DNA from 3 places in the Halalkalibacter flavus genome. Region 2 is predicted to be linked to each of the others. Evidence: riboswitches for the same ligand, from Rfam matches in the RefSeq annotation. Region 2 holds a riboswitch; each other region holds the start of a gene.
What was found. A riboswitch is a leader RNA that binds a small molecule or an ion and turns the genes downstream of it on or off. The one in region 2 is predicted to bind glycine.
Positions count from the first base shown of each region.

Region 1: it holds a riboswitch for glycine, as region 2 does, so the genes downstream of both, SAY88_RS20285 (lipoyl synthase) here and SAY88_RS10835 (alanine/glycine:cation symporter family protein) in region 2, are expected to answer to the same signal.
Region 3: it holds a riboswitch for glycine, as region 2 does, so the genes downstream of both, gcvT (glycine cleavage system aminomethyltransferase GcvT) here and SAY88_RS10835 (alanine/glycine:cation symporter family protein) in region 2, are expected to answer to the same signal.

Region 1 is NZ_JAWRVK010000042.1:8,817-12,101, forward strand. It holds gene trxA (thioredoxin) at 1-114, shown strand, start outside; gene trxB (thioredoxin-disulfide reductase) at 161-1,099, shown strand; glycine riboswitch at 1,730-1,836, shown strand; partial or broken gene SAY88_RS20285 (lipoyl synthase) at 1,972-2,202, shown strand; gene SAY88_RS20290 (iron-sulfur cluster biosynthesis family protein) at 2,242-2,547, shown strand; gene SAY88_RS20295 (sulfite reductase subunit alpha) at 2,936-3,285, shown strand, end outside.
Region 2 is NZ_JAWRVK010000013.1:95,670-98,954, reverse strand. It holds gene SAY88_RS10845 (hypothetical protein) at 400-534, opposite strand; gene SAY88_RS10840 (iron chelate uptake ABC transporter family permease subunit) at 682-1,053, opposite strand; glycine riboswitch at 1,182-1,282, shown strand; glycine riboswitch at 1,285-1,343, shown strand; gene SAY88_RS10835 (alanine/glycine:cation symporter family protein) at 1,635-3,059, shown strand.
Region 3 is NZ_JAWRVK010000018.1:86,502-89,786, forward strand. It holds gene gcvPA (aminomethyl-transferring glycine dehydrogenase subunit GcvPA) at 1-486, opposite strand, end outside; gene gcvT (glycine cleavage system aminomethyltransferase GcvT) at 501-1,595, opposite strand; glycine riboswitch at 1,751-1,857, opposite strand; gene SAY88_RS13500 (DEAD/DEAH box helicase) at 2,089-3,285, shown strand, end outside.

The DNA.
Region 1 (3,285 bases), on a different contig from region 2:
AATATTATGAGTGTTCCTACTACTTTAATTTTTAAAAATGGTTCAGTGGCTAAACAGAGTTTAGGGTTTTCTCCAGAGGAGAAATTAAAGGGCTTAATTTCTCAATATCTTTAAGGAGTATTAACAGATCCTGTTTACTTGGAAAGAAGAGGTGTTGTATATGAGCTATAGCATTTACGATGTCATTATTATTGGTGCAGGTCCTGGTGGTATGACAGCCGCTGTTTATACCTCAAGGGCCAATCTTAAAACGTTAATTTTAGATCGTGGAGTGCCAGGTGGACAACTTCAAAATACGGAAGAGATAGAGAATTTCCCTAGCTATTCACATATATCTGGACCAGATTTAGCGCAAAAGATGTTTGAGCACTCTTTACGCTTTGGTGCCAGGTATGAACAAGCAAATGTAGAAGACATTGTAAACGAGGGCAATATTAAAGTAGTATATGCAGGGAATAAAACTTATCAGACTAAATCTGTCATTATTGCTACAGGTACTAAATATAAAAAGTTGGGCGTTCCTGGAGAAGAAGAATTTTCAGGTCGAGGTGTATCATGGTGTGCCGTTTGCGATGGAGCCTTTTTTAGGGGAAAAGAACTAGTTGTTATAGGTGGGGGAGATTCTGCCGTAGAAGAATCGGTTTTTTTAACTAAGTTTGCTAAGAAAGTAACCGTCCTTCATCGCCGGGACCAATTCAGAGCTCAGCCTATTTTAGTGGAGCGGATGCTTAATAATGATAAAATTGATGTGATATATGATACTGTTGTCAATGAGATTATAGGAGAGGATAAAGTAACTCATGTCCTTATTGAAAATATAAAAACAGGTGAAAAGAAGAGTTTTCCGGTTGATGGTGTGTTTGAGTATATAGGGATGAACCCTGTTTCAGATTTCGTGAAAAATCTAAATATTACGGATGAAGAAGGGTGGATCATAACGGATAATCGAATGAAAACGAATATCCTTGGAATTTTTGCGATAGGAGATATTAGACAAAATGCAGTCCGGCAGGTAGTAGCTGCTACTGGGGATGGATGTATTGCAGCACTAGAAGTTCAACATTACCTAGAAAATCTATTAATACTAGAGGCTTTTTAAATTATATGTATTTGAGAGAGTTCCAGTTGAATCCTTATTTTATTAATAAGGTTACGCTCATAAAAGAACAATACTTTGGGATGTTGTTTCTAGAGTCTTTGATTATTTAAACTAAGATGCAATTCCAAGAAAATTAAAATATGAATTTAACTTCATTTTGGGAAGTTCATCCTTTTGTGAACTTTCCCTTTTTCATTATATGTATGGATTATATTCCAAGTAGAATAGATAAATATTACTTTTCCACACTTATCCGACGTCTTCTGTAGAGCAGTAGTATAAGTATATCTACGGTCTAGAAGTTACTTAATAGTGATATGAGTTTATTGTACTATCAAAAACCACGTAAGTTTACCTGACAAATTAATATGAATATCTTCAACTAGTCTTTATATTAAAACTATAAAGAAATATAGATTTAAAAACTATGAAAGTAAGGTTCACTGCAGGTAGGAAGATAATTTTTTTCTGATCAATCATGTGTAGTAAAAAACAATTAAAGTTTCAATCTGTATAATTTCATAATGGCGGATGATGGTTGTGGGAGAGTGCAATGCGACAAGCCACCGAAGGAGCAAGTTCCAAAAAGACCCTTGGAAACAAATCTCTCAGGTAGAATGAACCACAACGGGACGCACCTCTGGAGAGCGCGTATACAGTAGTACGCCACCAAAGGGGAAGACTCTTTGAATTAAGAATGGAGTTAAACTCTCAGGTAAAAGGACAGAGAAGGGTAGAGAACGTTATGCTACCCTTCTCTGTCCTTTTTTGTATGTAAAAAAGTAGTGAAGCATAATGTTTAAACAGTTTTCATAGAAAAGTAAGTCAGTAGCAAGAAAGAGATTTCTTCAAGTTATAGTTGGTACAGCCAAGAAACGATGGATGACCTTCGTGCTAACGATGTTGATATTATAACAATTGGTCAATATCTACAGCCAACGAAACGCCATTTAAAAGTACAAAAATATTAGAGCCCACAGGAGTTTAATGAATTAAAGGAAATTGCATTGTTAAAAGGGTTTAGTCACTGTGAAGCAGGCCCGCTCGTTCGCTCTTCCTACCATGCAGATGAACAGGTCCGTGCAGCAAAAGCGAATGTGTGATATTAAAAGGTAGGACACTGGTGAGAAGGAGAGAATCCGATGGTTATTACGTTAACAGAGGTGGCGTTGAAAAAGCTAAAAGAAATGGTGTTCAAGGACGAACAATCTCCTCGAATTGACGCTGATATAGCTGGGGGATGCGGGATGACTGTTAAGTTTACGCTAGTTTTTGATGAATCGCGACGAAACGATACGATTATTGAGTACGAGGGGATCCAGATTCGAATGGATCGTTTTACGAAACGTTATTTAGATGAAGAGGTCCAAATTGATTATACAGATGAACGTGGCTTTCTTATTGGAGAAACCTTAAGTTCAACTGCATGTGTACAGTGGGACGATTAAATTAAAAAGAAAATCTTTAATACAGTAATGAGTATAGGTAGAAACACTAATATCAGAGATATCTAAGCAGAAGAAAGACAAGTAATTCAGTATGTTCTATGTGGTAGACAATATAATATAAACGAAGATTACGAGGATGAGGAGATTGATAGGAACAGAGCTCGTATCGAATTTTAGGTGGGGTATGTTGGCTATTTTTTAGATATGGTTTTTTCTTCGTAAAGAAGTCGTACAGTCAAATTCGATCACATTATGGTGCTTGTTTTTATGCTTGTTATATTATTTAAGTTTCTCTATGAAATGCTACATAGTAGTTTTAGAGTGTTAGGATGATACATTTTATTTTTTGTTATACAAGCAATATATCTATCTTTGGAGGTTAAGAGCTATGAAACTTAATTTAGATACTAAAAATGCCAAAAGTGAGAAACTCCCATTTTCAAGGACCAATCCATTTCAAGCAAAGATTTTAAAAAATATTAATTTAAATAGAGCTGGCTCTAGCAAGGAAACAAGGCATATTGAGTTATCATTACAAGGGTCAGGCCTTTCTTATGTCCCAGGTGATGCACTTGGCGTTATCCCATCAAATGATCCAGAGCTTGTGGCTTCTCTTATTAAGGAAATGGAATGGGATGAAGAAGCGGTTGTAACTGTTAGTAAGCAAGGTGAGACACTGCTACTGAAGGAAGCGTTAATAAGCTACTTTGAAATTACACTGCTGACGAAGAAGATTTT
Region 2 (3,285 bases):
ACAGATTTCATCTCAGAGATACAGACAACACTTTCACCTTGTTCAAAGTACCGAAAACAGTCATGGCAATACCAAGAATTAGTTTCCATTTCCATTTCACTCCCTTGAAAGAGGATATGAAGCGACCTTATTCATCCTAATTAGAAAAGTCGCTTAATTCGCCTAACTGATTTCATTGAAAATTCATTCAATCTTTTAAGCTTGTCCCATGTACAATTCTGTACACATTACATTTAACTGATTTACTGGTAACTCTCTTTTTCTTCATGGTTCAATTACGTCTCCTAAAATATAGCTATCTATTACCTCCCTTCTGTGTATCTTGTATTATTATAAATGATAACCTAAATATAGTGAACATTCGAAATAGTTAAATAATTTGTAGATTTATATGTTTTTCTAACTATTTCTTTCTTTTCCTATCGATTTCTTATATTTTAAATTTTCCGAATATAGTTTATGAAAATTTAATTGTTGAATAGCTTGGCTGTTAGTAACGTTTCCTTCCCAATCATCTAGAATTACAACCTCCATAACAAACCTCCATTTAGTTTGAAAGTTGTTGGTCAATATATTTTTTCACTAGCTCTTTATCTCCTAAGATTTTTGCTCGTTCTTGATCTTTTATTAATTTTTCTTTGCTCTTTCAAGAATTTCCTCTTCTTCTCATGCTCTCCCTTTTTAAAATTGATTTCGATTCTTTAAAAAAATAAAGAACGACGCTTCGATCCCCGTAGTAAAAATCCCAGCCGGAATGTCTAATGGATAAAAAACCGTCCGGACGACCAGGTGAGCACTAAATACTAGAGCACTACCTATTAAAGAGGAAACGAGAATCAAACTACCAAAAGGGCGTCCTACTAGTTTCCTAGCAATATAAGGGTCGATGAGACCAACAAAACCGATTGTCCCAGCGATAGACACAGCGAAACCTGCCAACAACACACTAAAAAGAAGCAAAAGAAACCGGTACAGCTGAACATGTTTTCCTAATCCGGTTGCAATATCATCCTCTAACTCTTGGAGACTCAGACTTCGAGCTAAAAAAAGCACTAAATTGGGTTATTATATATATCTTAAAATAGACTTAAAGAAATTAATTTACTCCTTAGTAATTTCTGAATATTCAATTGACTTTATCTTTATAATGGAATAAAATGTTATAAAATGCATATAAGCGGATGAATATTGCGGGAGAGACTAAACAATCGTTTAGCACCGAAGGAGCAAGTCCTCAAAAAGTGGACATCAATCTCTCAGGTAAAAGGACCACAATAGGACGCGTCTCTGGAGAGAGCCATGAGCCACCAAAGGAGTTAAACTCTCAGGTAAAAGGACAGAGAAAAATAGGAAACCCCCTATTTTTCTCTGTCTTTTTTTGTGGGGAAAAATAGGAATAACTAAAAAAGGGGGATTTATATAGAATTAATCAAATTTCACAAGCCTTTTCTTTTCAATTACTACTGAGGTCCATGTAGCTGATTGGATGTAAATGGCTACAGAAATCCTTAAAATGACTGTGGGGTCACATGGAACGGACATACCTATCCTGTTTTGCCACCCTCAAAATGTAAGCGCTTCATCATCGAATCGACTAACAGTCTATCAAAATCTAATCTATTAGGAGTGTTGGTATGGAAATATTGGAAATACTAAGTAAAATCAATAACGTATTGTGGGGTCCCCCCAGTCTCATCTTATTATTTGGGACAGGCTTATTTTTAACTTTTGTTTTAAAAGGATTGCAATTTCGCCGTCTCATCTATGCATTTAAGATCGGGTTTGGGAAAGAGGATAGTAATGATGCAACTGCAGAAGGAGATGTTAGTCATTTTAAAGCTCTTATGACGGCACTTGCTGCGACAATAGGGAACGGAAACATTGCTGGTGTTGCCACAGCTATCACACTTGGTGGCCCTGGTGCAATCTTTTGGATGTGGGTTGTTGGTTTACTAGGTATGGCTACAAAATATGGTGAAGCCCTGCTTGCTGTGAAATATCGTGTGAAAAATGATAGTGGCGAATATTCCAGTGGTCCGATGTATTACATCGAACGAGGGCTTGGCAAAAAATATAAACTATTAGCGGTTACCTTTGCCTTATTTGGTGCCTTTGCTGCTTTGGGTATTGGAAATAGTGTACAGTCTAATACCATTGCTGATGTAACAAGCAATAGTTTTGGTATTGTAAACTGGGTAACCGGCTTGATCTTAGTTGTCCTTGTGAGCTTCATTATTTTCGGTGGAATTCAGCGTATTAGTACCGTTGCTAGTTTCTTTGTTCCTATTATGGCGTTCCTTTACATAGGGGGAGCAATCATAATTCTTGCATTAAATTACGAGATGATTATCCCGGCTTTTAAGTTAATCTTTTATTATGCCTTTAACCCTGTGGCGGCGGCCGGTGGTTTCCTAGGTGTTGTTGTAACTGAAGCTATTCGTAACGGGGTTGCTCGTGGAATTTTTTCAAACGAAGCAGGTCTTGGTACAGCTGCTTTAATCGCTGGGAACGCACGTGCAGATCATCCTGTTAAACAAGCGCTCGTTGCCATGACCGGTACATTTATCGTAACGATTGTTGTATGTACAATGACTGGTTTAACACTGCTTATTACAGGGTTTTGGGATGCATCTGGCGGCTTAATTTCCGGTGTAACTCATGATGCAACACTTGAAGGGGGAGCCTTGACCAGCGCAGCGTTTTCTTCTGTTCTAGGTGTAGTTGGTGAATATATTGTTTCATTTTCAGTTATCTTTTTTGGCTTCTCAACAATCGTTGGTTGGTATATATACGGGGAAAAATGCTTTGAGTATTTAGCTGGCTCTAAAGGACTTGCAGGTTATCGTCTTGTTTATATTGCTGCTTGCGGTATTGGGACAGTTGCTAACCTTACAACAGTCTGGGCATTTGCTGATATGGCTAATGCCTTAATGATGATTCCAAACTTAATTGCCCTTCTCCTTCTTTGGAAAGTTATCGTAGCTGAGACAAATGATTACTTCACTAATTTCTACGGTAATGTTAAAGTTGCTCGTTCTGAGGAAAGAGAAATTAGTTAATCGAGTAAGAGGAGTTGATTAATCAAACGATCTCTTCATTACTTTACGTACTGTTTAATATACCGTGGTTCAATTAAATATGAAGTAAATATTCATTCATATAAACTTTTTAACCCTCGATTTCTCCAATAGGAGTTATTGAGGGTTTTGTCTAGGGCTTATCTTTTAGTAAATAGTGATTTAATAATTACCCATTTTTCATTGAGTCCATTATTTTAGCCATACG
Region 3 (3,285 bases), on a different contig from region 2:
TTTAGAAACTAGAATCGTCTTCTTTTTTGTCTGTCCGGCACTTAGCATCGCAGCTTCTGCTAAAGCCGTTTGGCCGTCATACATAGACGAGTTCGCTAAATCCATTCCTGTAAGCTCACAAATCATCGTTTGAAACTCAAAGATCGCTTGAAGCTCTCCTTGTGAAATTTCTGGTTGGTATGGTGTGTAAGCCGTATAAAATTCAGAACGAGAAATGACGTGATCAACAATTGATGGGATGTAATGTTCATATACGCCCGCCCCTAGGAAAGAAGGGGTTTGTTTAAGTGACACATTTTTCGCTGCTAATTCTCGAAAATATGAGATGAGCTCTGGCTCTTTTAAAGCTTCTTTGACATTCATTTCTCCTTTAAAGCGAATTTCACTTGGAATATCAGAAAACAATTCCTCAATTGACTGTACACCGATTGTTTCAAGCATTTCTTTTTGATCTGCATCTGTCATCGGTAAATAACGGTGATTCATGTATGTTCCTCCTCTTACTTCTTATAAAATGGCGTTGATACGACTTGTGCTTTAAGACGCTTTTTACGAACTTGAACTTCTACTTTTGTTCCAAGTGCAGTAACATCTATATCTAGAACGGCAAGGCCGACATTTTTCTTTAATGTAGGAGACTGAGTTCCTGTCGTGACAAAGCCTACTAATTTATCACCAACAAACACTTCATACCCTGTACGAGGGATACCTTTGTCAATCATTTCAAGGCCGACAAGCTTTCTTTTCAGCCCTTCTTCTTTCTGTTTCTTCAACGCTTCTTTCCCAATAAAGTCTGCTTCTTTATTTACTTTTACGGCAAAACCAATTCCAGCCTCAAGTGGGGAAATTTCTTTTGTTAATTCTTGCCCGTAAAGAGGCAGCCTTGCTTCAAAGCGTAATGTATCACGTGCTCCTAATCCACAAGGAACAAGGCCTTCCTCTTTACCTGCTTCAAGCAAGCTTTTCCATAGCTTAGCAGCTTGATCTGCAGCACAGTAAAGCTCAAATCCATCTTCGCCTGTGTAACCAGTTCTCGAAACGAGTGCATTGACACCATCTACGTTTACTTGGTCAGCAAACCGGAAGAACCGAATGGAAGATAAATCAAAAGACGTTCTTTTTTGCAAAATTTGTTCTGCTAGAGGTCCTTGAATCGCTAATTGTGCAATGTCACTAGAAACATTTATTGCTGTTACACCCTCAATGATATGTTGCTGCATCCACTCAACGTCTTTTTCAATGTTTGAGGCATTAATTACGAGTAAATAATCGTCTTCTGCCTTTCTATAAATAAGCAAGTCATCAACTGTCCCGCCATCTTCGTAACACATGGCTGTATATTGCGCCTGCCCATCTACAAGTTTAGATACATCATTGGTCATTAATTTTTGTAAATAATCAAGTGCCCGTGGGCCTTTAACTTCTACTTCACCCATATGTGAAACATCAAATAGCCCTGCCTTTGTACGGACTGCTTCATGCTCTTCTTTAATGCTTAAAAACTGAACGGGAAGATCCCATCCCCCAAAATCAATCGTTTTTGCTCCACCTTCTTTATAAAGATGAAATAGTGGTGTTCTCTTTAAATCAGCCATGATCAAACCTCCTCAAGTTAATTCATAAAATGCAAAAAGGACAGAGTTATACACTATTTTGTGTATAACTCTGTCCTGTAACCAGAAAGTTTCCTATATTCTAAAAGAATATAGTGTCTTCGTAGGTGGCTTATCATAAGCACTCTCCAGAGCTGCGTCAAATAAGAGTCTTTTTTGCCTGAGAGATTCGCATTGATAACACATTATCTAATACTTGCTCCTTCGGCGTTGCATAATTCGCAAGCTCTCCCCTTATTCTCATCCGCAAGTCATTTAATTGTTTTCACTCTTACTCATGAAATTCTTATGAGTGGTACATACTACATGTATAAAACCTTTTAAAATTTAGGCAATAGTTTGTAATTCGGATTTATATTAATATCCTACCAAGTTGAATAGGTTTTCGCAACTGTTTATTTACTAAATCAGATTATTTTATAGTTTTTTTATAATTTCATTCGGATATAGCAGTTTGATTGAAAGGGTGATGAAAATGAAGATTGATATACATTTTGATCAGAATTGGAACGACACCTTCAAGGAAAGATTAGGTCAAGATGGACCTTGGTCTAATTGGGAACTTTTTAAACTAGCGTATGAAGCAGAACAACACCAAATCATACCAGAGTTTCATGGTTTACAAGCACCTAAGCACCTTCCTCAGTTAAAGCCATTTCCACACCAAATTGAAGTGGCAAATACAGTTATTGAGCAAATGAATGGCAAAGCAATACTTGCTGATGAAGTAGGGCTTGGAAAAACAATCGAGGCTGGACTCATCTTAAAAGAGTATATGATCCGTGGGTTAGTAAAAAAAGTATTAATTCTCGTTCCAGCTTCTCTTGTTTCCCAATGGGCGATTGAATTAAATACAAAGTTTCATATTCCGGCTGTTGCTCAACGAAAATCATATGTATGGGAGCAATGTGATGTTGTCGTAGCTTCCATTGATACAGCCAAAAGGCAACCACATCATGATATCGTCTTAGAACAGCCATATGATTTAGTCATTATTGATGAAGCTCATAAACTTAAAAATCCAAAAACGAAAAATTATGAGTTCATTAAAAAGCTGAAGAAGAAATTCTGTTTGTTATTAACCGCAACACCAGTCCAAAACAAGCTAGAGGAAATCTTTAATTTGGTTTCATTGCTTAAACCTGGGCATCTTGGAGATATCTCTTCTTTTGAAAAAGAATATCGTTCGAATAAGAGATCACCTAAAAATGAAGAAAAACTAAGAGAGTTAGTCAACAAAGTCATGGTGCGCAATCGCCGTGAGGAAACTGGCATTGAATGGACGAAACGTATCGTTGAAACGGTACCGATTGATTTTAGTGAATCAGAACGCGCCTTTTATGAAGAGATTGAAAAATTAAATGGTGATTCAAGTCATTTTGGCTTGCTGACTTTAAAAAGGGAATTGTGCAGCAGCAGAGAGGCTGCTTTTATGACACTAAAAAACATGGTTGAACGAGCCCATGCCGAAGGACGAAAACTTCCTGGTGCAGAACGCTTATTGAACAAAATTGGTGAGGTAGAAGGCCATGCAAAAGCCGAGAAAGCACTCGAGATCATCAAGAAAATCAATGATAAAGTTATTATTTTCACTGAATATCGTGCAACACAGTTGTATTTACAATGGTTTTTAAAACAAAATGGCATCTCCTCCGTACCATTTAGAGGAGGA